Regions from separate parts of the Lactococcus muris genome, predicted to be linked through region 2. Evidence: predicted binding sites of a transcription regulator. Region 2 holds the regulator's gene; the other holds the start of a gene.
What was found. Region 2 encodes CtsR, which represses protease genes until heat stress. Its sites were predicted from a motif close to TTGGTCAAAAAAGGTCAAANA; they were not measured.

Region 1: the regulator CtsR is predicted to act here: its motif matches at 1,518-1,538, upstream of clpB (ATP-dependent chaperone ClpB).

What each region holds. Positions count from the first base shown of each region.
Region 1 is NZ_BAAFQO010000014.1:36,770-52,020, reverse strand. It holds gene ACGHCK_RS08975 (HdeD family acid-resistance protein) at 1-157, opposite strand, end outside; gene ACGHCK_RS08970 (Rrf2 family transcriptional regulator) at 299-739, shown strand; gene ACGHCK_RS08965 (NAD(P)-dependent oxidoreductase) at 832-1,461, shown strand; gene clpB (ATP-dependent chaperone ClpB) at 1,612-4,215, shown strand; gene ndk (nucleoside-diphosphate kinase) at 4,445-4,861, shown strand; gene ACGHCK_RS08950 (MDR family MFS transporter) at 4,977-6,194, shown strand; gene ACGHCK_RS08945 (Nramp family divalent metal transporter) at 6,301-7,866, opposite strand; gene ACGHCK_RS08940 (metal-dependent transcriptional regulator) at 7,934-8,629, opposite strand; gene ACGHCK_RS08935 (adenine methyltransferase) at 8,838-9,005, shown strand; gene ACGHCK_RS08930 (InlB B-repeat-containing protein) at 9,182-10,684, shown strand; gene ACGHCK_RS08925 (hypothetical protein) at 10,947-11,576, shown strand; gene spx (transcriptional regulator Spx) at 11,916-12,311, shown strand; gene ACGHCK_RS08915 ((4Fe-4S)-binding protein) at 12,469-12,729, shown strand; gene ACGHCK_RS08910 (GNAT family N-acetyltransferase) at 12,745-13,017, shown strand; gene ACGHCK_RS08905 (dihydrolipoyl dehydrogenase family protein) at 13,076-14,401, shown strand; partial or broken gene ACGHCK_RS08900 (ATP-binding cassette domain-containing protein) at 14,814-15,017, shown strand.
Region 2 is NZ_BAAFQO010000020.1:8,092-23,342, forward strand. It holds gene ACGHCK_RS10195 (adenine phosphoribosyltransferase) at 1-171, shown strand, start outside; gene rpoE (DNA-directed RNA polymerase subunit delta) at 329-889, shown strand; gene mltG (endolytic transglycosylase MltG) at 995-3,097, shown strand; gene greA (transcription elongation factor GreA) at 3,121-3,594, shown strand; gene ACGHCK_RS10215 (CtsR family transcriptional regulator) at 3,842-4,294, shown strand; gene ACGHCK_RS10220 (ATP-dependent Clp protease ATP-binding subunit) at 4,284-6,734, shown strand; gene hpf (ribosome hibernation-promoting factor, HPF/YfiA family) at 6,858-7,415, shown strand; gene pflB (formate C-acetyltransferase) at 7,660-9,993, shown strand; gene ACGHCK_RS10235 (hypothetical protein) at 10,583-11,032, shown strand; gene ACGHCK_RS10240 (hypothetical protein) at 11,163-11,399, shown strand; gene ACGHCK_RS10245 (hypothetical protein) at 11,396-11,863, shown strand; gene coaE (dephospho-CoA kinase) at 12,230-12,841, shown strand; gene ACGHCK_RS10255 (multidrug efflux MFS transporter) at 12,894-14,078, shown strand; gene rpmG (50S ribosomal protein L33) at 14,075-14,221, shown strand; gene ACGHCK_RS10265 (FtsW/RodA/SpoVE family cell cycle protein) at 14,343-15,251, shown strand, end outside.

The DNA.
Region 1 (15,251 bases), on a different contig from region 2:
AAATCCCGATTAAAATAAAAGAAATTCCAATCAAAACAGTTCCTACCTGCGCTGTACGCCCTGGCCAGAAGAGAATAAGCAAGCCAATAAGTGTTGAAATTAAGCCGTTTATTCCGACATTTTTACGTAGCCTTTTTGAAAAATTTTCAGAAAACATTTTAATACCCCTTTCTTTTCTGATAACTTAATTATAACTTATTTTGTTTAAAGAGTGGGAAATTGATGCAATTGTTTTATTATTGACATTCTCAGAGAGGAGAATTATACTTAAAGTAAGTCAAGCGTTTAAGGAGAAAAAATGCAAATATCAAGCCGCTTTACCATTGCTCTTCATATTTTTGCTTGTATCCATACATATGAAGGAGAGCGCAAGATAACCAGCGATTTTCTGGCAAGCAGTATCAATGTCAATCCAGTCATCATCAGAAAAGTACTTCAACAATTAAAAGCCAAAGAACTGGTAACAGTGGTTCGAGGAAGTGGAGGGACAAGAATTGCAAAGCCGATCGAAGAAATAAGTTTATTTGATGTTTATGAAGCAGTTGAGGCTGTGAGTCAAAAAGGTCTTTTTCATTTTCATGAACATCCTAACTTAGATTGTTCTGTGGGGAAAAATATTCATCAGGTTCTTGATGTTAAACTCGACATGATTCAAAACGCCATGGAAGAACAAATGAAAACGATAGGTCTGCAGGAAGTTCTTAGGGATATTGAGCATTGTATAGCGATAAATCCTTAAAAAAACTGAATAATTGACTTTTTCTGTAGGCTTATATAAAATTAACTTGTAACAAAAGGAATTACAACGAAAATGATAGTGGAGGTTAATTTATGAAATTAGCAGTAGTTGCAGCAAATGGCAAAGTTGGCCGTCTAATTGTACAAGAGGCAACAGATAGAGGAATAGATGTCACAGCTATTGTCAGGAGCGAGAACAAAACAGCAGCTCAGTCAGTACTGGAAAAAGACTTATTTGATTTGACTAAAGAAGATGTCAAAGATTTTGATGTTATTATTGATGCTTTTGGTATTTGGGCTGAAGACAGTCTTGAACAGCATACAGCTTCGGTTCAGCATCTTGCAGATTTAGTGGAAAATACAGACAAACGATTGCTGGTTGTCGGTGGTGCAGGAAGTTTGTATCTTAATCCAGAACATAGCCTTCAACTTTATCAGTCAGAGAACTTTCCAGAAGCTTTTAAACCTTTGGCTGCCGCTATGGCTGAATCTTTGGCGGCACTAAGAAAACGAGATAATGTTAAGTGGACTTACGTGAGTCCAGCAATTGACTTCCGACCAGAGGGAGAAAAGACAGGGGACTATGTTGTTGCTGGTGAAGAACTCACATTGAATGCCAAGGACGAAAGTATTATCAGTTATGCGGACTACGCTAAAGCGATGATTAATATTGCTCTTGAGGAAAATTATGTTGGACAACGCATCAGTGTTTTTCAAAAATAAAAAGGGGTTTTCTTGAAAAATCCTTTTTATTTTTACATAGAAAATAGCGAACAAAATGTTTGACCTTTACTGACCAAAGGGGTATAATTAAGAGGTAGTAAGAAAAATGAGAAAATTACTATATTAATATGAAATGAATCGAGGTGCATTATGGACATCGAAAAAATGACAACAAGTATGCAAAAATCACTTTATGAAGCGCAACAAATTGCGCAAACTCGCCATCATCAAGTGATCGAAATTCCACATTTATGGCGAATCTTTGTAGAACCCAATAGTTTTGCTTATAATTTTTACAAAGATCTAGGCATCAATATTGATGAATTTACAAAAATTATTGAAAATGAAATAGATAAAATTTCTTCTGTTGAAGGAAGTAACATTACTTATGGTCAAAACATAAGCTCAGATCTTTTTAGCCTTTTTAGTGCAGCAGATAAGATTGCTAAGGAAATGGGAGACGAGTACCTTTCAACGGAGATTGTACTGCTAGCACTTTTTGACTTAAAGAAAAATCCTTTAACAAAATATTTAGTCAGCCATGGACTTAATAAGGAAAAAACAAAATTAGCAATTGAAAACTTACGTGGAGGTGATAAAGTGACAAATCAAAACGCAGAAGATACATACAAAGCACTTGAAAAATATGGCGTTGATCTTGTTGCTCAGGTAAAAGCAGGCAAACAAGACCCCGTCATCGGACGTGACGAAGAAATTCGTGATATTATTCGTGTCTTGTCACGCAAGACAAAAAACAATCCCGTACTTATCGGTGAGCCTGGTGTTGGTAAAACAGCTATCGTTGAAGGACTTGCTCAACGTATCGTACGAAAAGACGTTCCAGAAAATCTAAAAGATAAAACGGTCTTTTCACTTGATATGGGTGCGCTTATTGCCGGTGCCAAATACCGTGGTGAGTTTGAAGAACGTCTGAAAGCTGTACTGAATGAAGTTAAAAAATCAGACGGTCAGATTATCCTCTTTATTGACGAGTTGCACACCATTGTAGGAGCAGGTAAAACGGAAGGTTCAATGGATGCTGGTAACCTTTTGAAGCCAATGCTTGCTCGGGGAGAACTCCATCTTATCGGTGCTACAACTTTGGATGAATACCGGAAATATATGGAAACTGACAAGGCTTTGGAACGCCGTTTCCAAAAAGTCTTGGTTACAGAGCCAACAGTTGAAGATACAATTTCTATCCTTCGTGGTTTGAAAGAACGTTTTGAAATTCACCACGGTGTAACCATTCATGATAATGCCTTAGTTGCCGCAGCAACGCTTTCAAACCGCTATATTACAGACCGTTTTCTTCCTGATAAAGCGATTGACTTGGTGGATGAAGCCAGCGCAACTATTCGTGTCGAAATGAACTCTTTACCTACAGAGCTCGACCAAGCCAATCGTCGTCTCATGCAATTGGAAATCGAAGAAGCAGCGCTTAAAAAAGAAAATGATGATGCTTCTAAGAAACGTTTGAATATTATCCGTGAAGAGATTGCTGAATTACGTGAAGAAAACAACCAGCTTAAGGCACAATGGGAAGCTGAAAAGAAGGAAATCGGTAATATTTCTGAAAAAAGAAATGAACTGGAACGTGCCCGTCATGAACTTGAAGAAGCACAAAACGATGGCGATTTTGAAAAAGCGGCTGCATTGCGCTATGGTAAAATTCCTGAAATCGAAAAATCACTGAAAGACCTTGAAAGTAAAGCAAAATCAGATGATCTCAGTCTGGTACAAGAATCTGTTACTGAAGAGCAAATTGCTGAAGTGGTTGGTCGTATGACAGGGATTCCTGTAACGAAACTAGTGGCAGGGGAACGTGAAAAGCTGCTTCATCTGCCAGACACCTTGCACCAACGTGTTGTTGGGCAAGATGAAGCGGTAGAAGCTGTGTCCGATGCGATTATTCGTGCGCGTGCAGGAATCCAGGATCCTAACCGTCCTCTAGGTTCATTCCTCTTTTTAGGTCCAACTGGTGTTGGTAAAACAGAACTGGCTAAAGCTTTAGCTGAAAATCTATTCGACTCCGAAGAACATATGGTTCGGATTGATATGAGTGAGTATATGGAAAAGCATAGCGTTTCACGCCTTGTTGGAGCTCCTCCGGGATATGTCGGTCATGATGAAGGGGGACAATTGACTGAAGCTGTTCGCCGCAATCCTTATACGATTATCCTGCTTGATGAAATTGAGAAGGCGCATCCAGATGTTTTCAATATTCTTTTGCAAGTTCTGGATGATGGTCGTTTGACTGATTCGAAAGGTGTCTTGGTTGACTTTAAGAACACTGTCTTGATTATGACATCAAATGTTGGTTCACAATATTTGCTTGATAATGTTGGTGATAAAGGCGAAATCTCTGAAGAAACAACTGAAGAAGTGATGAAGCAGTTGCGTATGCACTTCAAACCAGAATTTCTCAACCGTATTGATGACACTATTCTCTTTAAACCACTGTCATTGGATAACATCAAAAATATTATTGTGAAGATGACCAGCCAATTGACACAACGTCTTGAAGACATGTCCGTCGAACTTGAACTTAGCGAAGAAGTGAAAACATGGATTGCTGAAAATGCTTATGAACCTGCCTATGGTGCACGTCCATTAAAACGTTATCTGACGAAGGTTATCGAAAATCCTCTTGCTAAATTAATCATTGCAGGCAAGATTCCACCTAAAACTAAAGTTTTAGTTAAACTTATTGACAATAAAGTAGACTTTGATATCTTGCCTATCTCAGAATAATCAATAATTAAAATAAAGGAAGAAGTCCGAGCATTTCGGGCTTTTTTCATGCAGCAAAAAGTATTCCCTATAGTATAAAAACTTTTTTGAACGACTTCCCTGACGTTGTGTTCCCTGAGAAAACTTGTCAAAGCAATAGCTTATTCCCTAAATTTCCAGATAATTCTTGACAATTTATAGTCTTTAGAGGTAAAATGTAGTCAATATAGGATACGAGAAGGAGTCTATCATGGAAAAAACATTCTTTATTATTAAGCCCGACGGCGTTCGACGTGGCTTGGTGGGTGAAGTCTTGAAACGTATTGAACAACGCGGTTTACAGCTGGATAGATTAGAGCTACGCACCGCTCCAGATGAGTCTCTGATAGACAAACACTATGAGGCCTTGGTGGATAAAGATTTTTATCCCAATCTTCGTAATTACATGACTTCTGGTCCTCTTGTTGTTGGCGTAATATCTGGTGTAGAAGCTATATCTTGTTGGCGTGCAATGATGGGCGCGACTAACCCCGCACAAGCTCAACCTGGGACTATTCGTGGAAACTTTGCGCAATCACCTGAAAAAGGCAAAGCGATTGAAAACATTGTTCATGGATCAGACTCCCCTGAATCTGCTGAGCGGGAAATTGCACTCTGGTTTTCATAAAGAAAAAGTAAATTTCGAGAGCAAGGACTTTCTGACTAGGTTTGAGCTATACGGCTGTAATAACCAGAAGAAGGTCTTTTTGTGTTCACTTTTTATCAAGGGAGAAAAGGAAAATATGAAAGAATTTTGGAAACTTCATCCGGCGATAAGGATTCGTCTGCTGATGAATTTTTTAGGGACCCTCTGCTTTAGCACAGTGGGGGGCTCAATGACTATTTATTACAATAAGTATATGGGGGCAGGAGTTACAGGTTTACTCCTTATCATAAGTTCCATTGTAGTTTTTTTAGTGGGACTTTATGCTGGACATTTGACGGATATGAAAGGAAGACGTCCAGTGATGTTATTCGCGACAGCACTTACAGCAGTAGGAGCAGCCCTAGCTACTTTTTCTAACTCTAGTTTTTATTTTAATCCCTGGCTCACCTTTCTTGGATTTTTAATTGAGAATTTTGGCTTTGGTTTTTTTAACACAGCAAGCCAAGCTATGATTGTTGACTTAACGACCAGTGAAAATCGAAGAACAGTTTATAGTATCCAATACTGGGTGATTAATTTTGCAATCATGATAGGTTCTGGTCTTTCTGCATGGTTCTTTAGAGACTATCTGGTTTGGCTTTTACTCGCTATCACTGTTGAAGAAATTTTGAGCTTTATCGTAATCTTTTTTTGGATTGAGGAATCTTTTGATTCGCAACAACAAAGTAAGACGAAAACACCCAATATTATTCAAGCATATTTTTTTGTAGCAAAAGACCATATTTTTATGTACTACCTTTTTGCTTCGGTCTTTATTTCGATGATATTTAATCAAGTTGATTATTACTTACCCGTACATCTTAGCGATAGTTTTTTGTCCACAAGAATTTTTGGAGTAGAAATTTATGGCCAAAGAATGTTGACCATGTTTCTTTTGATTAATACATTGATCATCATTCTTTTCATGGGGAGGATAAATCATTTAACGAGAAACTGGTCACGCCGTACAGGTATAGGATTAGGTATTCTTATACAGGGACTGGGATTTATTATTGCCTTTTTGGGAGATAACCTGATCTGGGAAGTTGTTGCCGCAGTAGTGGTAACTCTAGGTGAAATGATTCTTATACCATTTTCTCAGTCTTTAAGGGCAGATCTTATGGAAGGAGAGCATGTCGGAACATATACAGGAGCATTTTCTGTGACTCAACCTGTAGCCGCGGTTCTTTCAGGCCTGCTGGTATCTCTGTCAGCAATTTATGGAAATATAGGGATGTCTCTTTTTATGATTGTCATAACACTGTTGGGGATTCTTCCTGCATTACGCGCTATCCGCATGCATGAAGCGCTATAGTTATCTCAAATTAAAAATAAAAAAATGGAATCGCTCCTTAACCGTGCGGTTCCATTTTTATAGTTTTTGTGTAGGTTAGACTCCTTAGTGAGTAACCAAGCTTCCCTCACTTGTTCTTAAAATCAGACAGTTTCTGATGAAGAAGGGTGAGTTTTCTGTTGCCTCTATAAAGTTCAACTACAGTCCAAATTAATAAACTTAGAACTAAAATAATCAGGAGGATGGCTGTAGTGTCTGCAAGATAAGCTAGATTTTTAGGAAAGAGACTTTCAATTTGATCGGGTAAACCGATAAGGTTGAGGTAGGTCAGTGCAAGAACAGAAAGCCAACCAAAAAGCTGGACAATCCAATTGTTTTTAAACTTGCCCATCTCATTTTTACTGTTTGTCAACATCAAAAGAGGAATGATTGAAAAAGGGAGAGCAAAAGCCAGAAAGACTTGAGAGTCATTCATCAAGTTATTAATAGCTTCATGCTGCTCCTTTAAACTATAGCCTCGTGTCATTGTGACACAGATGAGAACAGGGATGACTGAAAGAAGTCGTGTAACGAGTCGGCGCGCCCACATCGGCATTCGCATATGAATGAAGCCTTCCATTATGATCTGTCCCGTCAATGTCCCTGTAATGGTCGAATTTTGGCCAGAAGCCAAGAGTGCCACGGCAAATAGAGTGGAGAGTGCACCTGTTTTAGCTACGTCAGCAAGTACACCATTGCTTAAAAGAGAGGGGGTGGAAAGCGCATCATAAAGCCCAAAAAACGATGGATCATCAATGACACCTGTTTTAAAAACAGCTACCCCCATAATCAGCAGGAGTGCATTAACGACAAAGGCCATGGTAAGTTGGATATTAGAATCCCAAGTAGAGAATCTTACAGCTCTGGCGATATCCTTTTCATCACTGTGATTGATTTTTCGACTTTGTGAAATAGAAGAATGAAGATAAAGATTATGGGGCATCACAGTTGCTCCGATAATACCCAGTGCCCCTGTTAAAGGCGTCATTCCAGCGACTGAAGGCGAAGTTGCAAAGGTCTGTGTGCTGGGGATGAATCCTTCCACGAGTGCCTTCCAGTCAGGGTTAGAGAGGGCAACCTGATAAGTAAAGATAAATAAAATAACGAGAATAAGACAGACCACAAGAGCTTCGATTTTTCTAAAGCCGACTTTTGTCAAAAGCAACAAAAGAAAAACATCAAATACTGTGATGAATACTGCCAGTATCAGCGGAATGTCAAAAAGTAAGTAAAGAGCAATAGCGGCTCCAATAACTTCCGCAATATCAGTTGCCATAATCGCTAGCTCTGTCAGAACCCATAGAATGATTCCTAGGACTTTACTGGTACGTGCACGAATAGCTTGTGCAAGATCCATCTGACTAACAATTCCAAGCTTGGCTGACATATACTGAAGAAGCATAGCAATCAAGCTTGACATTAGAATAACCGAGATTAACAAATATTGGAAGTTTTGTCCCCCTGTAATCGAAGTGGACCAGTTCCCCGGATCCATATAACCCACGGCGACTAAAGCTCCCGGACCGGAATAAGCAAGGAGTGTCCTGAAAAATTTACCATCTTTAGGTACCTTTACCGTTCCGTTAATCTCTTGAAGTGACTTGCCATTTGTATGATAAATCAACTTATGAGGCTGATTTTTAAGATTGTTCATATTTTCCTTTCTAAGCTGAGAGAAGCTCAGCCTTATTTTTTATATAGGAGTGAAAACAGGGGGATTTCTAGAGGGACTCATTTTTTAAAGAAGAAGCTACACGTCCTGTTCTTTGCATTAATAGTATATTTTCTTGTAAAAATTGCGGAATCACAGATATTTGACCGCTGTCTTCTTTTAAGATAATTGAACCGTCTTGGAGACGTTCAAGGATACGAATAAAATGCGGAATCTTTATCTTAAGTTTGTGAAAGAAAGCTTTAGCATCTGAGTCTAATGTGGTGATGTAGTAACTCTTGTCTTCCTCAGCGTGAGATAAGGGAATTTCCACTTCATCCTTTTTCCAAAAAAGCTCGGAAGGAATAGTTGAGCCGTGAGGGTCCGTTATCGGGTAATCCAGCAGAGCATAGAGATATTCCACAAGCTTAGGAGAAGAAGCATGTTCTAGATTTTCTGCTTCTTCATGAACCTCCTCAGTAGAGTAGCCCAAGCGTTCAACTAAAAAGGTTTCCCAGACTCGATGACTTTTAATAATGAAACGAGCCTGAGTATGGCCTTGTTCGGACAAATTAACCCCATGATAAGGCTCATAAAGTACAAGTCCCTTTTTAGATAATCTTTTAATCATCTCCGTTGCACTAGGAGCTGCAACGGACAATTTTTTTGCAATTAACTGAATGCTTACGACAGGCTCCTCGCTTGAACCTTCTAATGTATAAATGGCTTTTAGATAATCCTGTTCATTTTTTGTTAATTTTAACACCTAGTTTCTCCTCACGTATGTCATAACAAAAACATTATAGCACTCCTTATTTATTTTTCAATAATATAAGGTCAGCCTAATCAGAAGGTTTATCAGCTATTAAAGCTAAGAAGGAAGGGGGACCTCCTTCCTCACATCCCATATCCACTCTTTTTTACGATATCGTTTGGAAATTGGTAAGAAAAAGATTACAATGTCATTATATAATATGTATATTGTATTACTTTATGTACACGAAATACTTGACGAGGAAAAAGCCATGCTCTATAATCAGACAGCACAGCACAGCACAGCACAGCACAGCACAGCACAGCACAGCACAGCACAGCACAGCACAGCACAGCACAGCACAGCACAGCACATAAACACGCGGTAAATTTCCGTTCTTTTCTGCATGCTCCCAAGCGCTCTGGATGAAGGGCGCTTTTTCAGTTCTGTTATTTTTCCCCTAAGTGGGGTAAAGCGAGTTGGTAAAATTCAAACCAACATAAATTAAAAAGGGAGATAAAAATGAAAAAAATAGTACATAAGTCAAATACCGCAACTGTATTTTTGCTAAGCACAATATTGCTTGGGCAAGTGAGCACCGTTAGTGCTGACATCAAGATTCCAGACGTATCAGTATCCCAAAAACTAAGTACTAACCAGTGGCTGACTACCTTAAATTTAAATAATGCTTCAATTCGGAGTGTTGATGATGCGCATGGTGGCACTTATGAAATTGCTCCTGATGGTATGAGTGGTGGATTCTCTAATACTAATACCCGATTGATTTTACAAGATATAAATCCTAATCCAGGCCGTCAACACTTATACGCCTGGGAAAGTAGCACTGGGACAATCCCGCAAAGGTCAGGGTCTTTTTTTAGGTTTACAGTTAATCAAAACGCAACTTTGACTGCAATTCATAAAAATAATCCAACTTATCGTGTTGGAGGCAGTACGCGAATAGAAGTTGGTCAGGCCTGGACTCCTAGTGATTTGAATATTACAGGTGTTGACGCAAATGGAAATCCGCTCACTCAAGCAGATTTTGAAGTTGATACTAGTCAGGTTGATGTAAATGTTGCTGGTAATTATCGTATTAACGTTACTATTAATAGTGGAGCTTATATGCGATTCATTTGGGCTTTTAATTTCACTGTGGTTCCAATGGGTCCAGGCAATGAATTACCTGATGTTCATACCGTTCGTTTTGACACGGGTGGTACCTCAGTCATTCCTGAACGATATGTTGGCAACAACTCAACAGTGAGTCGTCCTGATGATCCAGTGCTTGAACATTCTGATTTTGTTGATTGGTACACAGATGAGACATTTACGCAGCCCTTTGATTTTAACACGCTGATTACTTCTGATTTAACGCTATATGCGAGATTCAGACTGACTCCAGATAATATTTTACCTACGATGTATACGGTCAACTTTGATGGTAGAGGTGGATCAATAATTGGTAATCAACTCGTTGCAGCAGGTAGTACCTTAACACGACCAGAAGATCCTACTCGAGACAATCATCAGTTTGCAGGTTGGTACACGGATGAACATTTAACAGAAGAATTTGATTTCAATACGCCAGTAACTTCTCACATGACCCTATTTGCACGGTGGACAGCAAATGCTGATAACGTCTTGCCAACCATGCATACAGTGAATTTTGATAGTAGGGGTGGTTCAGTTATTGGCAGTCGATTTGTAGCCGATGGAAAAACAGTATCACAGCCAGAAAATCCAATACGGGCAAACTATCAGTTTGCGGGCTGGTATACGGATGAAAATTTGAACGAAGCTTTTGATTTTAGTACTCCAATAATGGAGAATACTACACTTTATGCACGCTGGATAAGGGATACAGATGATAAAAACGATGGTAGTGTAGACATTGTTGGACCAGATGCAGGGCAGAATATTAGTGCAGATGAAGAAACAGCAGAAGATATGACAGCACCGAGTCGGCAAGAACATTTGCCAAAAACTGGAGATAGTGAGAATATTTTTTCTGTTATTGGTCTTGGAAGTGTAGCCCTAGCAATTTTCCTTAAGCGGCAAAGATGAGTTTTTAAGGAGTTCCCTGAAGCGGCAAATAAATTGAAGTGGCGTCATCACAAAGAAATGCCACTCTACATTTGATGACATTTTTTTGTGAATGGACTGAATAGGGTTTTATTCCTTTTCTAATTCAAGAGAACTTTTTAAAGTTTTAATTTCTCCCCTCATCATTCACCAGAAATCCTCTCTTAAAAATAGCACAACTAATAAAACTTACTAAAATAGCTCAATCTAGAGCAAGAAAAAATATTTTGGTATAATAAAAGACATGACTTATCAAGTAAAAATAATTTATCCCAAAGAAGAAGCTCTAGAGAGCAACAAGTTAACAGAACGTACTTTCAATGAGTACATAGATGACCTTGAAACAGAAGAAGTTATAGGGCAGTATGAGCAACTCCTGACAAAAGGTTATTCTATCTCTGTAAACTTCACACCGCCTCAGGTTGATAAAAAAGGCGAAGAACAGGATCCTTTTAAAATTGCGGAAAGCTTTGAGCTTGCGGGAATACCTTATAAGGCAACTTTGAAACTGAAAGCCTCAGGAAGCTATGAGGAAATGGTGAAAATTGCTAAAATGATTGAGCAACAAGGCTATGATTACAGCATTACGGTTAAACTCCAAATCAACGAAAATTCTCCTGTTGATTTTGAGAAAGAAAGTTCTTGGTTTGATTCTGAATATGCAAAATACACAGTCTTGCCAAAAGCAAGCAGCCAAGATATCGCGGACCTTCGCTCACTCTATGATGTGCTCTCTGAAGAACGTTATAAGGTAAGTATCAATCTCAAAGCAAAGGTTAAAAAAGACGATGATGATAGTTTTGCTACTCAACTTGCCGCATATCCCTCAGAAACTCTGGTAACTTTTAAATTGACAGATGCGTCGTATGTGTAAGTGAGAAAAATCAAGAGCTAAAGCTCACACTTTACATAAATAAAAATATGTAAAGTGTGAGCTTTTAATAAACAAATTCCTGAAGAAGAGAGAAGAAAAACAGAAAAGGAACATTCACCTGTTCCTTTTTTGATAGAATAAAGAAATCTTTTTGTCTTTAGTTTGTCGTTTAGATACTGTTAATTTAACAAAAATTTATTATTTTTCTATTGCTATTTTGAAAAAAAGGAGGTATTATATAATTATGTTTACATCCGTAAACATAAAAGGGGTGGATTTTGCTGGTTATAAAAGTTTCTGAATCTGCCTCCCAACTAGAATTTGAAATGGAGAAGAAAGATGATTAAATTTTACTACACTCCCTCATGCACAAGTTGCCGAAAAGCAAAAGTTTGGTTGGAAAAGCATAACTTGGCATACACAGAGCACAATTTATTCGCCCAACCATTGACAGATGAAGAAATTGCTGACTTGTTAAGTAAAACAGAGAATGGTACTGAAGATCTTATTACAACACGTTCGCAAGCTTTTAAAAGCTTGAAAGTCAATGTTGACGAGATGACAGTTAAAGAATGGACAAAATTTATTTCACAACATCCTGAACTCCTTCGTCGTCCTCTCTTGGTAAAAGGCGAAAAACTTCAAGCTGGCTTCAATGAGGAGCAATTGCGCAGTTTCTTTTCTAGAGAATATCGCCAAATTGAATTACAGGAAACAAAGAAAGCTGTAGCTTAGACAGTTCTGTTACACAAAAACTTGGATAAAGAGTGGAAGTGACGGCTGTTCTGGGTAACTTTACCCTTTTTTCAACTTTCATAGTATAATGGATGTATACAACAAAATGTAAAGGCTTTCTCCGGAGAGTTGATGTTAAGAACAGGAAGGAGTTCCTATGGAGAATTTCAAAATAAACGGTCAAGAAGCGACTGTTGAGAACTTGACAGAAGCAGGCTATCGCCGCTACCGTGGTGAAGAAATGGACATCTATTATAATGCCAACATCTGTGAACATGTGGGAGAATGTGTCCGAGGCAATCCAGCAGTTTGGGAGGTGGGGCGAAAACCCTGGATACTGCCTGACAATGGTGAAAAGCTGGATAATCAGCGCATCATCAATCGTTGTCCGTCTGGTGCACTAAAATATATCAAATAGAAAAAGGAGAAATCCATGAAGACTGTTGAGGAAGAAAACGAAATCATCTTGTACAATGATGAGAATGAACGCATCGGTGAAATGACCTTGATGAAAATGGGAAACAGTATCGTTGTAACGCACACAGGTGTAACAATTGAATACCGTGGCAAAGGTCTAGCCAAACTGTTGCTAGAGGCGGGAATAGAAAAAGCTCGTAAAGAAAATCTTAAGCTCCAAGCAACATGTCCTTATGCCGCTAAATATTTTAGAGTACATAAAGACGAGTTACAGGATGTTTTAAAATAAAGCAAGATAAGTCAAAACAGTAACGTTTTGACTTTTTTCCTATAGGGAGGAATTTACAGTGAAAAAATACGACTATATTGTTATCGGTGCAGGGCCAGGAGGAAATGCTTTTGCTTATGAGATGAAAGCACAGGGCGCTTCTGTTTTATTGGTGGAGAAGGATAAATGGGGCGGAACCTGTCCTAACTATGGCTGTGATCCTACAAAAATAATGATGGCTCTAGTTGAAGCCAAACAAAGAGCAGAAAATCTTTTTTCTGCTGGACTTCATGGGAATTTGCATATTGATTGGAAGAAGATGTTAGCACAGAAAAATGCTTACAGCAATGCTGTTCCCTCACGCACGCGAAAAGGATTAGAGAGTGCAGGCATTGATTTAGTTTTTGGTGCTGCTCATTTTACAAAGTCTGGCGCCGTTTTGGTTGGAGAGGAGAAGTATATTGCTGGCAAGTATGTTATTGCAACTGGGGCACGTCCACGCGCATTGGATATTGAAGGAAGTGAATATTTATTGACCTCCAACGACTTTCTGGACTTGGAAGAATTGCCTCAACGTGTGATTTTTCTAGGAGCTGGCTATGTTTCGCTTGAATTAGCTCAAATCGCGAATGCAGCAGGTGCTAAAGTTTCAGTTTTAACACACGGTCGTCAAGTTCTTCCAAACTTTGATGAAGAATTTTCTGACAGCTATATTAAGCAGTTACAAAAGGAAGGCATTTCTTTTATCGATAGCTTTTCCGCCCAAAAAGTCCAAAAAACAGGAAAAAAGTTTCATATTTGGGCGGAAGACGGTCGTGAATTTACAGCAGATATCATTATATCAGCAGTTGGTCGTGTAGCGAATGTTGAAGAACTGAACCTAGAAAATGTTGGCATTGAGGTGAGCGCAAAGGGCATTCCTGTTAATGGATTTTTACAAACGGTAAATCCTAACATCTATGCTTTAGGAGACGTTTTAGACAAGAAGATACCAAAATTAACCCCAGTTTCTGGTTTTGAAGCGAGATACTTGGCTCGTCATTTATCGCCTGAAAGTCAAAATAAGGAAGAAATTCAGTATCCTGCCTTGCCTACAGTTATCTTTGGCTCAAGCAAATTAGCGAAGATTGGACAAACGCAAGTTATTGACAGCGAAACTGAGCGAAGATTGGACATGACAGAATGGTATACCTATAAACGTATCGCCGATCCTCTTTCAAAAATAAAAATTATCGTGAACCAAAAAAATGAAATTTTAGGCGCTACGGTTTTGTCTACTGTAGCTGATGAGCTTGTCAATATCCTTAATTTTTGCATCAATCAGTCCATCAATTTAGAGGAATTTCAAAAAAGGATTATGGCTTATCCCACAATTGCGAGTGACTTGTTTTACTTGTATAAATAGAAACATATTTATAGTCTATGATTCTATCTCCTACATATCTTAATTAATCTAACAATTCCTGAATTCCACTTGATTTCTTATTGGAAAACGGTTACAATAGATGTATAATATACAATAACACCTCCACATTCTAATCTAGCAAAAAAGTGCAGCTTAAAAAAGTTGCACTTTTTTGTTTACTTATGTTTACTTATCTGAAAGAAATAAACGGATTAGGGGACAGAATGTCTTCTAATATCTTGTAATGTCCGTTGTGCTGTGCTATCATAATGGAAAAACTGATAGCGCTTACTCTCTGGGTTACTTCCTGATGAAAAAAGGAGGACTTTTCCCTGTCCGTCTATCAGTGGTGAGGCCTATTTAATGACACGAGCCTTGTATCTGACTTTGGTGGAAAATATTGGGAGGTATTATGATTGAAGCAATAGCTTTGAAAAAGCAATTTGACAGTGGAGTTATTGCTCTTAAGTCTGTTGATTTCTACATAGAAAAAGGAGATTTAGTTTGTCTTCTGGGACCTTCTGGTTGTGGCAAGTCTACGGTTTTAAATTTAATTGCAGGTCTGTTAGCACCATCAGCTGGAGACATAAAGTTTCTTGATAAATCTGTTCTCAAAATTTTTCAGATTCTGTTTTTATCCAAGCTATAAAAAATACACTTGTATTTGGCATTACTGTGGTACCTGCTGCGCTCTTACTTTCTCTTTTGATTTCATGGATTATTTTTGAAAAAGTTAAGCACAAAGCTATACCTAAAACAGTTTTTTCATGCCTTATGTTACCTCAACACTTGCTATTGAAATGGTATTTCAGCATATATTTAATAAAGATTTTGGCAGCCTAAACTTTCA
Region 2 (15,251 bases):
TTGATTGTTGATGACCTACTGGCAACAGGTGGGACGGTAAAAGCAACCATTGAGATGGTTGAACGTCTTGGAGGTATCGTTGTAGGCTGTGCCTTCTTTATCGAACTGGATGCACTCAAAGGGCGTGAAAAGCTTGGTGACTATGATTACAAAGTTTTGATGCATTACTAAAAGTTACTGAGAGACGGTTTTGGCTGGACTTTCATTGCTATTTTGATGTTTACTAAAACCTACACATGATGAACCGCGTTAAATCCGTTTACATATTGACAATGGCGCGAATTTAATATAATATAGAAAAAGAAAATCTGAAAGAGAGCACAAAAGTTTGAAAATTGAAGCATTAGAAGGACAAAAAATTGAAGAACTTTCAATGATTGAAGTTGCTCATGCAATTTTGGAACAGAACGGTGAAGAAATGGCTTTTGCTGAAATTTTGAACACAGTTCAAGATTACTTGAAGAAGTCCGATGATGAAATTAAAGCCACAATTGCACGCTTTTATACAGAAATGAATACAGATGGAAGTTTCATTCCACTAGGAAATAATGTTTGGGGCCTTCGCTCATGGTATGCTATTGATGAAATAGATGAGGAAGTAATCGCTCTTGATGAAATCGAGGACGAAGAAGAAAAAACAGCGAAAAAACGAACAAAAGTCAATGCATTTGGTATCGAAGATGAAGTGGATCCTGAAGATGAACACATTGATAAAGGCAATGAGACGGATGATCTAACTTATGACGATGAAAATCCAGACGATGAAAAAGACGAAGTTCAGGCGTATGATGCTGAGCTTGCAGAAGTGGAACTGGATAATGTGGATGAAGACGTTGAACTTGATGAAGAGGACGACGATGACGACGACAGTGACTCAGAAGAGAGCTAAAATATAAAAGAGTGAGGTCCCTGACCTCGCTTTTGTAAATATTACCTAACAAACTTGCGCTTTATCCTCTCTTTGATAGGACAAGCGTGATAAGGAGGATTAACCTTGGTAGATAAAGACACGGAGAAGTTTTCGCGAGAGAGTTTCAAAGAAAAAATCTTGCGTGAACTTGAAGAAGGAAATCGAGCGAATACGGATGGAACCTTTGAAAACTATGCGCGTAAATCTAACAAAGAGCTTTCTTCATCTCATAGTAGACGTTCTCGACGAGAACTGACTGATTTTTCAAATTTTAAACGTCCAACGACATTTAAGTTAACTGAAGAACTTGATAATCGTCAAACAAATAGTAAGAGAGAAACTTCGGAAGTTTTAGAAGGACCTGACAATACAGTTTCTGAAAGTGCTGTATCTAGAGAGGAACCTGACTTTGCAACGGTTCGAGCACAAATGCTTCAGTCCATGCGTGCGCAAGAATATCCAGAGCTTGAGACACAAGCCAACGGGGCTGGGCATGGTAGCTCTTCATCTGAAATGGTTGAAGGATTGGCTGCTAATGAAACAAAGGATAGTCCAAAGCTTCCAAAAACTCCAGAGTCACCTGAGAGTAGAGTTTCTGACAAAACTGTATCAGGGACAAAATCTGACTTTGAGACAGTTCGAGCACAGATGCTTCAGTCCATGCAAAAGCAAAGCTATTCAGAGTCTGAAGGACAGGTAAAGGTGCCTAGATATGGTGGTTCTTTATCTGAAATATCTGAAGGACTTAGTGTGCATGAAATAAAAGATAAGGTAGAAAGCTCAAAAGTTTCAGAAGCATCAGAGAGTATAGCTTCTGAAAAGCCTGTATCGGGGGCAAGCTCCGACTTTGCAGCAGTTCGAGCGCAGATGCTTCAGTCAATAAATGGACAAAGTTATTCAGAACCTGATGGCCATCCAAAAGGAACAGGTGCTGCTTCGTCAGAAGATTCAGAAGGAGAAGCGCCTACAGAGGAGATGCAAAGCAAGCGAAGAAGTCGCCGAGCGAAAGCAGAGAATTCCGAGAGACCTTCCAAAAAGTCTAAGCAATCAAAAGCTCCGAAGAAAGTTTCTTCTGGCAAGATTATTGCCATTATCGTAGCAGTTTTAGTCCTAGCGGCTGCGGGCACAGGCTTTTACGGATATAACTTTATCAAAGAAGGGGTGCAACCCCTGAATGCATCAGAAACAACGAAGCGGCCTGTTAATATTCCAGCGGGAGCGAGCAGCAAACAAATCGGTGACATCTTACAAAAAGAAGGCATTATTAAAAATGGAATGATCTTCCAGTATTATACGAAGTTTAAAAATTTCAGCGGTTTCAAGAGTGGTTATTACAATCTTGCACCAAGTATGAGTTTATCTGAAATCGCGACCCTTCTAGAACAGGGAGGAACGGAACATCCTGTGGAACCAACTCTGGGTAAAATTTTGATTCCAGAAGGTTATACATTGGAGCAAATTGCCCAAGCTGTTACTGTCAATTCAGACAGCAAGGATGAGAAAACTCCTTTTAGTAAAGAAGACTTCATGAAGGTGATTCAAGATCAAGCTTTCATCGAAAAAATGAAAAAAGAGTTTCCGAAACTTCTCGCAAGCTTGCCAGCAAAAGACAGTGGCGTGAAGTATCAGCTCGAAGGTTATCTCTTCCCAGCGACTTATGAATATACGAAGAAAACAACTGTTGAAAGTCTGATTCAGACAATGCTTTCATCAATGAATACCCAACTTGAACCACTCTACGATAAAATGGAAGCTGCAGGTCTTTCAGTTAATGAAACACTGAGTTTAGCAGGTATTGTTGAAAAGGAAGCAAGAAGTGATGATGACCGTCGCAATGTGGCGCAAGTCTTCTTTAACCGCAGGGATTTGGGCATGACCTTAGACTCAAATACAGGTATCTTCTACGCTGAAGGAAAACTTGGTAAGGATACTTCACTTGATCAGCAGGCTGCAATTAATACACAACTAGATTCGCCATTTAATACATACTTGTACCCTGGATTTGGTCCAGGACCAATCGTCAGTCCAAGTTTGTCGGCAATCAAAGCGGTATTAAATCCGACTGCGAATAACTATCTCTACTTTGTTGCAGATACAGAAGGGAAGATTTATTTTGCCCAGACACTTGAAGAGCAAAATATAAATGTTCAAAAGTATGTCAATGACGCGATTGCAGCAGGTAATTAATTAACTTAAAAAAGGATAAAAAAATGGTAGAAAAAACTTTCCCTATGACCAAAGAAGGTCTGGAAAAACTAGAACAAGAATTAGATAACCTTAAATTGGTAAAACGTCCAGAAGTTGTTGAGCGCATCAAAGTCGCCCGCAGCTACGGAGATCTCTCAGAAAATTCAGAATATGAAGCAGCAAAAGATGAGCAAGCTTTTATTGAGGGACGCATTTCTACAGTGGAAACAATGATTCGTTACGCTGAAATCGTGGACAACGCCAATATCGATAAGAATGAAGTTGCACTTGGTAAGGCTGTAGTTTTCCAAGAAGTAGGTGATGACGAGGAAGAAGAATATCAAATCGTTGGTACTGCTGAAGCAGACCCGTTTGCAGGAAAAATCTCGAATGAGTCACCAATCGCTCAGGCTTTGATTGGTCGTAAAGTAGGTGATGTTGTAAACATTCCATTACCTATGGGTGAAATCGAAGTCAAGATTGTGGATGTAAAATAAAAACTTATCTCTATAGGATGGGCGCTGAAAAATATTTGACATATTTTCTTAAATGAAATAAGCCGTTTAAAGATAAGTAAGTGCTGCTTGTATTTTGTATAAAAAGTCGAGAAAGATGATTTTCTCGACTTTTTCATCAGTCCTTCGAGGATACTTTTATTTATTAAGGAAGCTCCAACCACTATTTTTGGTAAAAAAGTAAAAAATTCGATATAATAGTCAATAAAGGTCAAAGATTGGAGGTTCTATGTCTGCTCAAAATACTTCAGATATTATCGAAGCTTATTTGCGAAAGCTGTTGGAAGAAGCACGTGAGATTGAGATTAAGCGTGCAGATTTAGCCAACCAATTTGATGTGGTGCCTTCGCAAATTAACTATGTTATTAAAACACGCTTCACACCGTCAAAAGGCTTTGATGTAGAGTCAAAACGGGGTGGCGGCGGTTATATAAAAATATTCAAATATCATTATTCAGCAAAACACGAGTTTCTGCTTGATTTGATTCAGAAGTTGCCAGAAAGTTTGACAGAGAGCATGGCTCAAGATGTTTTGCAACTTTTATTTGATGAAAATATTTTGACTGAACGAGAAGGCAATCTTCTCCTGTTGCTTCTGGTTGATAGTGATATTTCTAACAGTTGCAGAGCAAAAATGATGATAAAAATACTACAGAGATTGGATCGAGATGATGAAATTTAATGAAAAGGAATTTACACCGCAAGTCATGCGTGTACTTCAGAAGTCTATTGACTATGCCTATAAGTTTAACTATGCCTGGGTGGAAAGTTCGCACCTCTTGGCAGCATTGGCTGAAGTTCCCTCTTCATTGGCATTTACCCTATTAAATTCTGAGCAACTTGATTTAGAAGAGATGTTAATCGACATTGAGGACTTTTCAAGTCAAGTCAAAACAAAAAAATCAGAAATAAAATTTAGCCCAAGAGTAGAAAATATTATTGAGCAAGCAAAAGTTTTAGCACAAAACAACGATAAAAATCGTGTGGGAACGGAACATCTGTTGTACATGGTATTGGCTAACGAAGCGAGCTTTGCGGCACAACTTTTACGGGAGCAGAATATCAATACTGCAAATCTTCGAAAAAAACTGGAACAAAAAGCATATTTACGTGTTCCAGAACGTCGGAAAGCTGTAACACCGGCCTCAAAGAGAAATCTCTCAGGGAAAGTTTCAGAAACCACGACAACGCCCACATTGGACACGGTATCCACAGATTTAACCAAAGCTGCTCGTGAAGGCAGGCTTGATCCAATGATAGGAAGAACGCGTGAAGTGGAACGCCTTATCCATATTTTGAGTCGCCGTACTAAAAATAATCCTGTCTTAGTCGGAGAGCCTGGTGTAGGTAAATCTGCGATTATTGAAGGCTTTGCAACACGTGTGGTGCAGGGAGATGTGCCTGCTGATCTCCGGGGCAGCCGCATCATGGCTTTAAATATGGCCATGGTTGTTGCTGGTACGAAGTTCCGCGGTGAATTTGAGGATCGTTTAACAGCTATTGTGGATGAAGTAACCCATGATAAAAATGTTATTGTGTTTATTGATGAACTCCATACGATCATCGGAGCTGGTGGAGGAATGGACTCTGTAAATGATGCTTCAAATATTTTGAAGCCCGCACTCGCGCGTGGAGAATTTCAGCTTATTGGAGCAACGACTTATCAGGAATACCAGAAATATATCGAAAAGGACGAAGCTCTGGAGCGCCGCTTTGCGCGTATAAATGTCGAAGAACCGTCAGAAGACGAGACCATTGCCATTTTACAGGGGCTGAAAGAAAAATTTGAAGTTTATCATACAGTCAAGTTTGAGGATGGAGCCTTAGAGCGGGCAGTAAGTCTGAGTAACCGATACATGCCAAGTCGCCGTTTGCCAGACAAGGCCATTGATCTTCTTGATGAAGCGGCGGCAAAAGTCAAGATAACGCGTAAGACAAACCATAGTAAATTGGATGAATTAAAAGCAGAGCTGAAAGAAGAAGAAAGGAAGTTACAAGCTGCGGTTGTGTCTCTTGATATCCTCGAAGCACAAAAAATTGAAAAAAACACTCAGAAATTAGTCCGTAAGATTGATAATTTTCCGTTATCTGAAGAAGATATTCCCCTCGTTCAAGAAAGCGACGTTTATGCTGTTGTTTCAAATCTTACAGGGATTCCTCTACAACAAATGACGAAAACAGAAAGTGAGCGCTTGATTAATCTTGAAAAAGAGTTACACAAGCGGGTTGTTGGACAAGAAGAAGCCATAACAGCGGTGTCTCGCGCAATTCGGCGGGCACGTTCAGGAGTTGCTGATACGAGACGCCCTCTAGGGTCATTTATGTTCCTCGGTCCTACAGGTGTCGGTAAGACAGAGCTTGTCAAGGCCTTGGCTGAGAGCGTCTTTGGCAGTGAAGAAAACATGATTCGTGTAGACATGAGCGAATTTATGGAAAAGTTTTCCACTTCACGTTTGATTGGCGCTCCTCCGGGATATGTGGGATATGATGAAGGGGGTCAGCTCACAGAGCAGGTGCGTAATAAACCTTACTCGGTTATCTTACTTGATGAAATTGAAAAAGCCCATCCAGATATTTTCAACATTATGCTACAAATTTTGGATGATGGTTTTGTTACAGATACCAAGGGGCGCAAGGTTGATTTTCGTAATACAATTATCATCATGACCTCCAACCTTGGAGCGACAGCGCTTCGGGATGATAAAACAGTTGGTTTTGGTGCAAAAGCAATCGCAAAAGATTATACAGCTATGAAGGCTAGGATTATGGAAGAATTAAAGAAACACTACCGCCCTGAATTCCTTAATCGCATAGATGAAACAATTGTCTTCCATTCCCTCACGGAAAAAGAAATTGAACAAGTTGTGAAAATCATGAGTAAGTCGCTTGTTTCGCGCTTAAAAGAGCAAGATATTAAAGTGAGGTTTACACCATCTGCCTTAAAAGTCATCGCAGACAAAGGTTTTGACCCTGAGTATGGTGCACGCCCACTGCGTAAAGCGCTCCAACGAGAAGTTGAAGATCTCCTGAGTGAACAATTACTGACCGGAGATATTCAGCCAGGGAATACAGTGTCTATAGGTTCTTCTAATAAAAAAATTAGAATACATGTTATCGATTGACTTGAAAGCGATTATATATTATAATTAAATTAGAAATAAAGAAAGGACGGTTCTTAAGACTTGACTGTCCCGCAGATGCAAAAACAGTGAAGATTCACCAAAAGAGCCGTTAAGGTAAACTCTATGATCAAATATAATATCCGTGGTGAAAATTTTGAATTAACAGATTCAATCCGCTCATATGTTGAAGATAAGGTTGGAAAGCTTGAAAAATATTTCAACGATGGTCATGAAGTGACAGCCTATGTAAACCTCAAAGTATACTCAGATAAACGTTACAAAGCAGAAGTTACAGTTCCAGCTAAAAATGTAACTCTGCGTGCAGAAGATACAGCAACTGATATGTATGCAGCTATTGACTTTGTTGAGGAAAAATTAGAACGTCAAATTCGTAAGTACAAGACACGTGTGAACCGCAAGTCTAAAATCAATGTTCCTACAGGTCAAGCCTTTGGTGATGAGTTTGCTCCACTTGAAGAAGTTGAAGAAGTGAACGAAGAACAAGTAAAAATTGTCCGCACAAAGCATGTTTCTCTCAAGCCTATGGACTCAGAGGAAGCAGTTTTGCAAATGGATATGTTAGGACACGATTTCTATATCTTTACAGATGCTGATACAGACAGTACAAGTGTAGTTTACCGTCGTACAGATGGAAATATCGGTTTGATTGAAACAAACTAATCTTAGAAGTGAAGCGTTTCTATCAAGTAAAAGAGTCAAGCCTCAGGCTTGGCTTTTTGTATATTGGTAACTTTATATGATAAAATGAATTTTTTTCATATAAAAACTATAACAGATTGTCACAAAAATAAAACTGTACTAGTAAAGAAAGTGCAATCATCCGCGTATATCGCTTGAATTTAGTGAACTGTATGATATAATGAAAGAGTAATCTGAAACAGAAAGACCAAAGGAGATTTTCGATATGAAAACAGAAACTAAAGAAATCTTTGAGCAAGCCTGGGAAGGTTTTAAAGGAACAGACTGGCGTGATAAAGCGAGCGTAACACGCTTTGTTCAAGCCAACTATAAACCTTACGATGGAGACGAGAGTTTCCTTGAAGGCCCAACAGAACGTACGCTTAAAGTAAAAGACATCATTGAGACTACAAAAGCGCATTATGAAGAAGTAGGCTTCCCATTTGATACAGACCGTGTTTCTTCTATTCACAAAATCCCTGCAGGTTATGTAGACCCTGAAAATAAAGACCTTGAATTAATTTATGGTATGCAAAACAGCGAACTTTTCCGTCTGAACTTCATGCCAAAAGGTGGTCTTCGTGTAGCAGAAAAAATCTTGACAGAACATGGACTCAGTGTTGATCCTGAATTGCATGATATTTTGGATACAACAATGACTTCTGTAAATGATGGTATCTTCCGCGCTTATACATCAGCTATTCGTAAAGCGCGTCACGCACATACAGTAACTGGTTTGCCAGATGCTTACTCACGTGGACGTATCATTGGTGTTTACGCACGCCTTGCGCTTTATGGTGCAGACTATCTGATGAAAGAAAAAGCACGCGAGTGGGATGCAATCACTGAAATCAACGATGAAAACATTCGTCTTAAAGAAGAAATCAACATGCAATACCAAGCACTTGACCAAGTGGCTAAGTTTGGTGATCTTTATGGGCTTGATGTTCGCCGTCCAGCTTTGAACACGAAAGAAGCTATCCAATGGATCAATATTGCTTACATGGCTGTATGTCGTGTAATCAATGGTGCTGCAACTTCACTTGGTCGTGTGCCAATCGTTCTTGATATCTTTGCTGAACGTGACCTTGAACGGGGTACATTCACTGAAAAAGAAATTCAAGAATTCGTTGATGATTTCGTATTGAAACTCCGTACAATGAAGTTTGCGCGTGCTGCTGCCTATGATGAGCTATACTCTGGTGACCCAACATTCATCACAACATCTATGGCTGGTATGGGTAACGACGGTCGTCACCGTGTTACAAAAATGGACTACCGTTTCCTTAACACATTGGATACTATCGGTAACGCTCCAGAACCAAACTTGACTGTTCTTTGGTCTGATAAGTTACCACATGCCTTCAAACGCTATGCAATGTCAATGTCTCATAAACACTCTTCTATCCAATATGAAGGTGTTGAAACAATGGCTAAAGAAGGCTACGGCGAAATGTCTTGTATCTCATGCTGTGTATCACCACTTGATCCAGAAAATGAAAACGAACGTCACAACCTCCAATACTTTGGTGCGCGTGTCAACGTTCTGAAAGCAATGCTTACTGGTTTGAACGGTGGTTATGATGACGTTCATAAAGACTACAAAGTATTCGACATTGAACCTGTCACTGACGAAGTCCTTGACTACGATACAGTTATGGAAAACTTTGACAAATCATTGACTTGGTTGACAGATACTTATGTGGATGCAATGAACATCATTCACTATATGACGGATAAGTACAACTATGAAGCAGTGCAAATGGCCTTCTTGCCAACACGCGTTCGTGCCAACATGGGCTTCGGTATCTGTGGTTTCGCCAATACGGTTGACTCACTTTCAGCCATCAAATATGCTAAAGTTAAAACAATTCGTGATGAAAACGGCTATATCTACGATTACGAAGTTGAAGGTGACTTCCCACGTTATGGTGAAGACGATGATCGTGTAGACGATATCGCTAAACTTTTGATGAAGATGTACTACGAAAAATTAGCTTCACACAAACTTTACAAAAATGCTGAAGCTACAGTTTCACTCTTGACTATCACTTCAAACGTTGCTTACTCTAAACAGACAGGTAACTCACCAGTTCATAAAGGTGTATTCCTCAACGAAGACGGTTCAGTGAATAAGTCTAAAGTAGAATTCTTCTCACCAGGTGCTAACCCATCAAACAAATCACGTGGCGGATGGCTCCAAAACTTGAACTCACTGTCTAAACTTGACTTCGCACATGCAAACGACGGTATCTCATTGACAACCCAAGTTTCACCGCGTGCACTTGGTAAAACACGTGACGAACAAGTAGAGAATCTGGTTCAAATTCTTGATGGCTACTTTACTCAAGGTGGTCAACACGTTAACCTTAACGTTATGGACCTCAAAGATGTTTACGGCAAAATCATGGCTGGTGAAGACGTTATTGTCCGTATCTCTGGTTACTGTGTAAACACTAAATACCTTACACCAGAACAAAAACAAGAATTGACTGAACGTGTATTCCACGAAGTGCTTTCACAAGATGATAACGAAGTAATGCACACTTCTAATATTTAAAACAGTAAAAACAATTTATCTTTCAGATAAGTTGTTTTTTTTTTATATTCTTTCTAAAATAAGCAGGAAGGAAATCACTTTTACTAAAAAGTAGCTTCCTTGATTTTCCTGCTATAATTAGAGTCTAAAAATATCTAACTTGTTGAAAAGACTGTGAAAAACAAGCTTTCCAAAAAAAAGAAAAAATAAAATTCACAAAATGTACACAGAACAAGATGAGAGACAGAGTGCTCTTTTTTAAGGATTTAAATTTGGATGCGACAACGCGACACCCTAACTTTTGTTATAATTATGCAAAAAATAATTGTAGTATTGTAATAATATAAAACATGTGTTAGAATGTATACGAAAAGCAGGTGTTAAGAAAAAGTAACAATTTTTAAATATCTATGGAAGAATTGCGGATATAAATGATTGTGGACAAATGTACTTCAATGGCGGCACTTACGGTGCTCTGATTAAAGCGCGCTCCCCCGCTTCCTACTATACAAGCTCAGACAGTGGTTATCATGAAATGGCGTTTGCATCGTGGACTCCAAAATCGGGAACAAGCTATGAAGTATATAATAAATAGAATGAGGCATGTGATATGAAAAAAACTACTACATTACTTACTGTCACAGGAGTTTTATTATTATTATTGGGTGGAATATATATTAGGGCCGGTCATGAGAATAAAGTTCAAACAATTGCAGGCAGTGAATCAAAAACATCAATAAGTAAAGAAAGGAAGAAACGTCCAATTCCCTATAGAGATAACTATACTGTTCGAGGATGCATTGAAAAATTCCGCACATATAACAATTTTGAAAATGCAATTAAGGATTCAAGTTTTATGACTGATGATACCGTTGTTATTTTAGAACCAGACGTTAATCCTGCTGAAGCAGCATTGTGGGTTCCTGGAGATGGCATTTCACATTTGATTAATTTTAAGACAGGAGAAACAAGTAAACCAATTACTGATAAAGATCCTCGAGCAACAACAATAAAACATATAAAGGAAGCGTTAAAAGTTGTTGATGAAAATGGTAAATGAGAAAGAGGTTACTCATGGCAGACACAATGGTACTGCCAACACAGCGATGGTTGAACAAAACCTATGGACACATTCCTGAGTTTGACAAGTGTCCAGAAGACGGCAGGCAGAGTGGCGAGTTCAAGTCTTTTTGAGGAAAGACACTGTTGAAGAAACACAACCCAATGATATATCAGCATATAACATGCTATTAAACGTTTCTAATATTGTTGCGGAAGCTAGCGATGAGGTAAATTTGATTCGAATTTTTGAAACTTTTGCAAGTATGAATACTCAAACTCCTGATAACTACTCTCATACCATTGCCGCAGGAGGAATGATTGCAACATTTGGAGCAGTAATGCTAGCCTTACTGGTGCTTGTATGATGAATAAATATTTTAAAAAGAAATTACTTTTGGTGGGTTTACTGCTTTCTTTGTTTGTTATGTTAGGCGCTTGTTCTAGAAATAATAAAGAAAACCTAGATTATAAAAAACTTACTCCAATAGAGCAATTTAACAATGTCGCAAAAGCTTCTGACCCCAATCTTAAAGAGTTTGAAAATACGTTTGGAAAAGGAGCGAGCTGGGAAATAATAGGTGCACCTATCGGTTCGGATATTTCAAATGAGTATGAATTTAGATTAAAGCTTAAGAAGATAGGACCTATAGAGCAATCTACATTTGATGAAATCAAAGTAAAAGCTCAACCCTTTACCGATAAACTTTTAGATGAAATGAAAAAAGTAGGAATTGAACACCCTGTAGTTAATTTGAAAATCCTTGATGAAAATAAAAATCAATTCAAAGGGAGTGAACATCTAACAACTACATATCGACTGACTAAGTAAAGAATTATTAATAAAGTTTTATCTGTGCTTGCATTTTTTAATTGACAGATATATAAAGTACAAAAAACCAAGAGTTTAGGGGAATTCTTGGTTTTAACTTTAGATTTTTATTTTTTCTTCGGAAAAGTAGGCATGAGTATATCTGGTTCAAATCTCTCCATAGAATCAGCAGCGCAGGTTAATACTGCATGAGCTATGACTGACTCTGCCCTTGACTTTGAGTTTATATATGGAAGGATAAACGCGTAAGAGCTGAATAACGCTCGGCATTACCAATATTAGGGAGAAGCTATCGAATTAACCAATGTATCAGTGGGTAGAAAGATTAACCTAGTACCCGAACGATAATTCTGCTATAATAAAGCTATGAATAAAGTAATCGGTTTGACAGGTGGAATAGCTTCTGGGAAATCAACAGTGGTTGATTTTTTGCGTTCTCAGGGTTATCTTATTATTGATGCAGATCAAGTAGTGCGAGAACTACAGGCACCTGGAGGGCTGCTCTATCAAGCAATCATGCAAGAGTTTGGCGGCACGTATTTTGATGAAAAAGGACTTTTGAATCGTCGAAAGTTAGGAGATTTAGTTTTCTCAAATGACGAAGCGCGGGAAAAACTCGCACATTTGCAAAATCACATCATTCGCCAAGAGATTTATGACAGACGTAAAGCTCTACTCAGCAAAGATAAATCAGGGAAAGCACTTTTTATGGATATTCCTTTGCTTATTGAGCAAGGCTATGATGGTTTTGATGAAATCTGGTTAGTAGCGGTGCCTGAGGAAGTTCAGATTGAACGCATCATGACAAGAGATAAGATGACAGAAGCAGAAGCGAAAGCACGTATTCGAGCCCAAATGCCTTTGTCAGAAAAGAAAAAATATGCGACACGCATTATTGACAGTTCGGGAAAAATTTCAGAAACAAATGAAAAAATTCGCGAACTCTTAAAAACGATAGAAATAGAAAAGAGGAATTGACACGAGTAAGTCAGCTAAAAATAAAAATGTAAATTGGAAACAAAATTTATGGGTGACATGGATTGGATGTTTTATTGTGGGTTCATCCTTTTCTTTAGTGATGCCTTTTTTACCACTCTATATCCAAAGTTTAGGTGTCACCGGAGCCAATGTGGAGTTATTCTCTGGATTAGCTTTTGCTTCGACAGCCTTGGTATCCGGTCTAGTAGCTCCAATGTGGGGGAAACTTGCGGATAAATATGGCCGAAAACCGATGATGGTGAGAGCTTCTTTTGCTATGACCTTTACAATGTCTGCTATAGCTTTCTCACATCAGATGGGCGGTTATTGGTGGCTTCTCCTCATGCGGAGCCTCATGGGCTTCTTCTCTGGCTTTATCCCCAACTCAACGGCGATGATTGCCTCCCAAGCACCGAAAGAACGCTCAGGTTATGCTCTGGGGATTTTATCTACTGCCATGATTACAGGCACTCTGATTGGTCCTTCTATAGGAGGTCTACTTGCGCAGTGGTTTGGAATGGCCAATGTCTTTCTTATCGTTGGTGCACTTTTAGCCTTGGCGACTCTTTTGACGGTTTTCTTTGTTCATGAAAACTTTGAACCTGTAGCTAAAAGTGAAATGCTTTCTACAAAAGAAATTATCAGCCGTGTAGGGGATAAACACATCCTTTTTGGCTTGCTGATTACCAGCTTTATTATTCAAGTAACGACACAATCTATAGAACCCTTTGTCACCTTGTATATCAAGACATTGTCAACAAATACAAATAATTTGATGTTTATTTCTGGTCTTATCGTTTCAGCTGTTGGCCTTTCAGCTATGATATCATCAAGTACTCTAGGAAAATTGGGAGACAAATATGGGGCGCATCGTTTAATCTTGCTTGGCTTAGTTTTTAGCTTCGCCATGTATTTGCCAATGGCCTTTGTACAGACACCTTTACAACTTGGTTTGCTGCGATTTATGCTTGGCTTTGGTACAGGAGCACTTATGCCTTCCGTGAATTCACTTTTAGCAAAGATTACTCCAAAAGAAGGCGTCTCGCGGATTTTTGCCTACAACCAAATGTTCTCTAACTTTGGGGTGGTTGTAGGTCCGATTTTTGGTTCAGCTATTGCGGGATGGGTTTCCTACCGTATGGCTTTTGTCGTAACAAGCCTCTTTGTCGTGCTTAATTTCTTCTGGTCTCTGATTAATTTCCGGAAATACCTAAGAAAACGGAGTATAGTAGAATGAGAGTAAAAATAACATTAGCTTGCACAATCTGTAAAAGTAAAAACTACATAAGCAGTAAAAATAAAAGCAACCATCCAGAAAAGGTAGAGACAATGAAGTTTTGCCCAAAAGAGCGGATGGTAACTCTACATCGTGAGATATAAACTTTATAAGTCAAGTTTTGACCTCATACTTTTAAAAGAATTGCACATCTCTAAAAATGATTTTGGAAAAATGTTATAATAAAAAATGTTAAAAATAATAGAAATGAAATGATAACCTAAAATGAAAGATGGATTGAAGAAAGCAAACTTCCTGAATTATTCTATTTTGATTCCTTATCTGATTATGTCAGCTATAGGACTTGTAATGGTTTTTTCAGCAACAGTTCCCTATCAGCTGGCGCGAGGTCTTTCGCCTTATAGGATGGCAATCAGTCAGGGCGCTTTTATGCTCCTAAGTTTTGTTGCTATTGCTGTTATTTATCGTATGAAGCTTCGTGCGCTTAAAAGCAGAAAAATGATTGGCTGGGTTCTTTTCCTGCTGATTGCTTCTATGATTTATGCACGAGTTGGACCGGGAACATATGCCAATGGTGCTCATGGTTGGATTCCGATTCCAGGAGTTGGGACCATTCAGCCAGCCGAATATGCAAAGTTTTTTGTCGTCTGGTATCTGGCTTCTGTTTTTTCAGAAAAGCAGGAAGAAATTTATGAAAAAGATATTTCAGCGGTCTTCAAAGGACAAACCATCTGGCAAAAGGTGTTTGGAGGCTGGCGCTTTTGGATATTCTTAATGCTGGGCATCTTGCTCTTAATGCCTGATATAGGTAATGCGACAATTATGGCTTTGATTACAGCAGTAATGGTTGCTTCTAGTGGCATTTCTTGGCGCTGGTTTAGTGGCTATGGGAAGATGCTGTTAACAGCTGTCGTCGCTTTTATCATTTATCTCTACGCAGTCGGGGGAGATGTTATACCAGGGCACTATGTCAATGCTCGCTTTAAAGCAATGGTTAATCCCTTTTCGGGTTTATCCACTTATGGACATCAACTTGCTAACTCTTATTATGCTGTGAGCAATGGAGGCTGGTTTGGGCGCGGTCTAGGTAACTCGATTGAAAAAAATGGATATCTGCCAGAAGCTCATACAGATTTTATCTTTTCGATTGTCATTGAAGAGTTGGGCCTGATT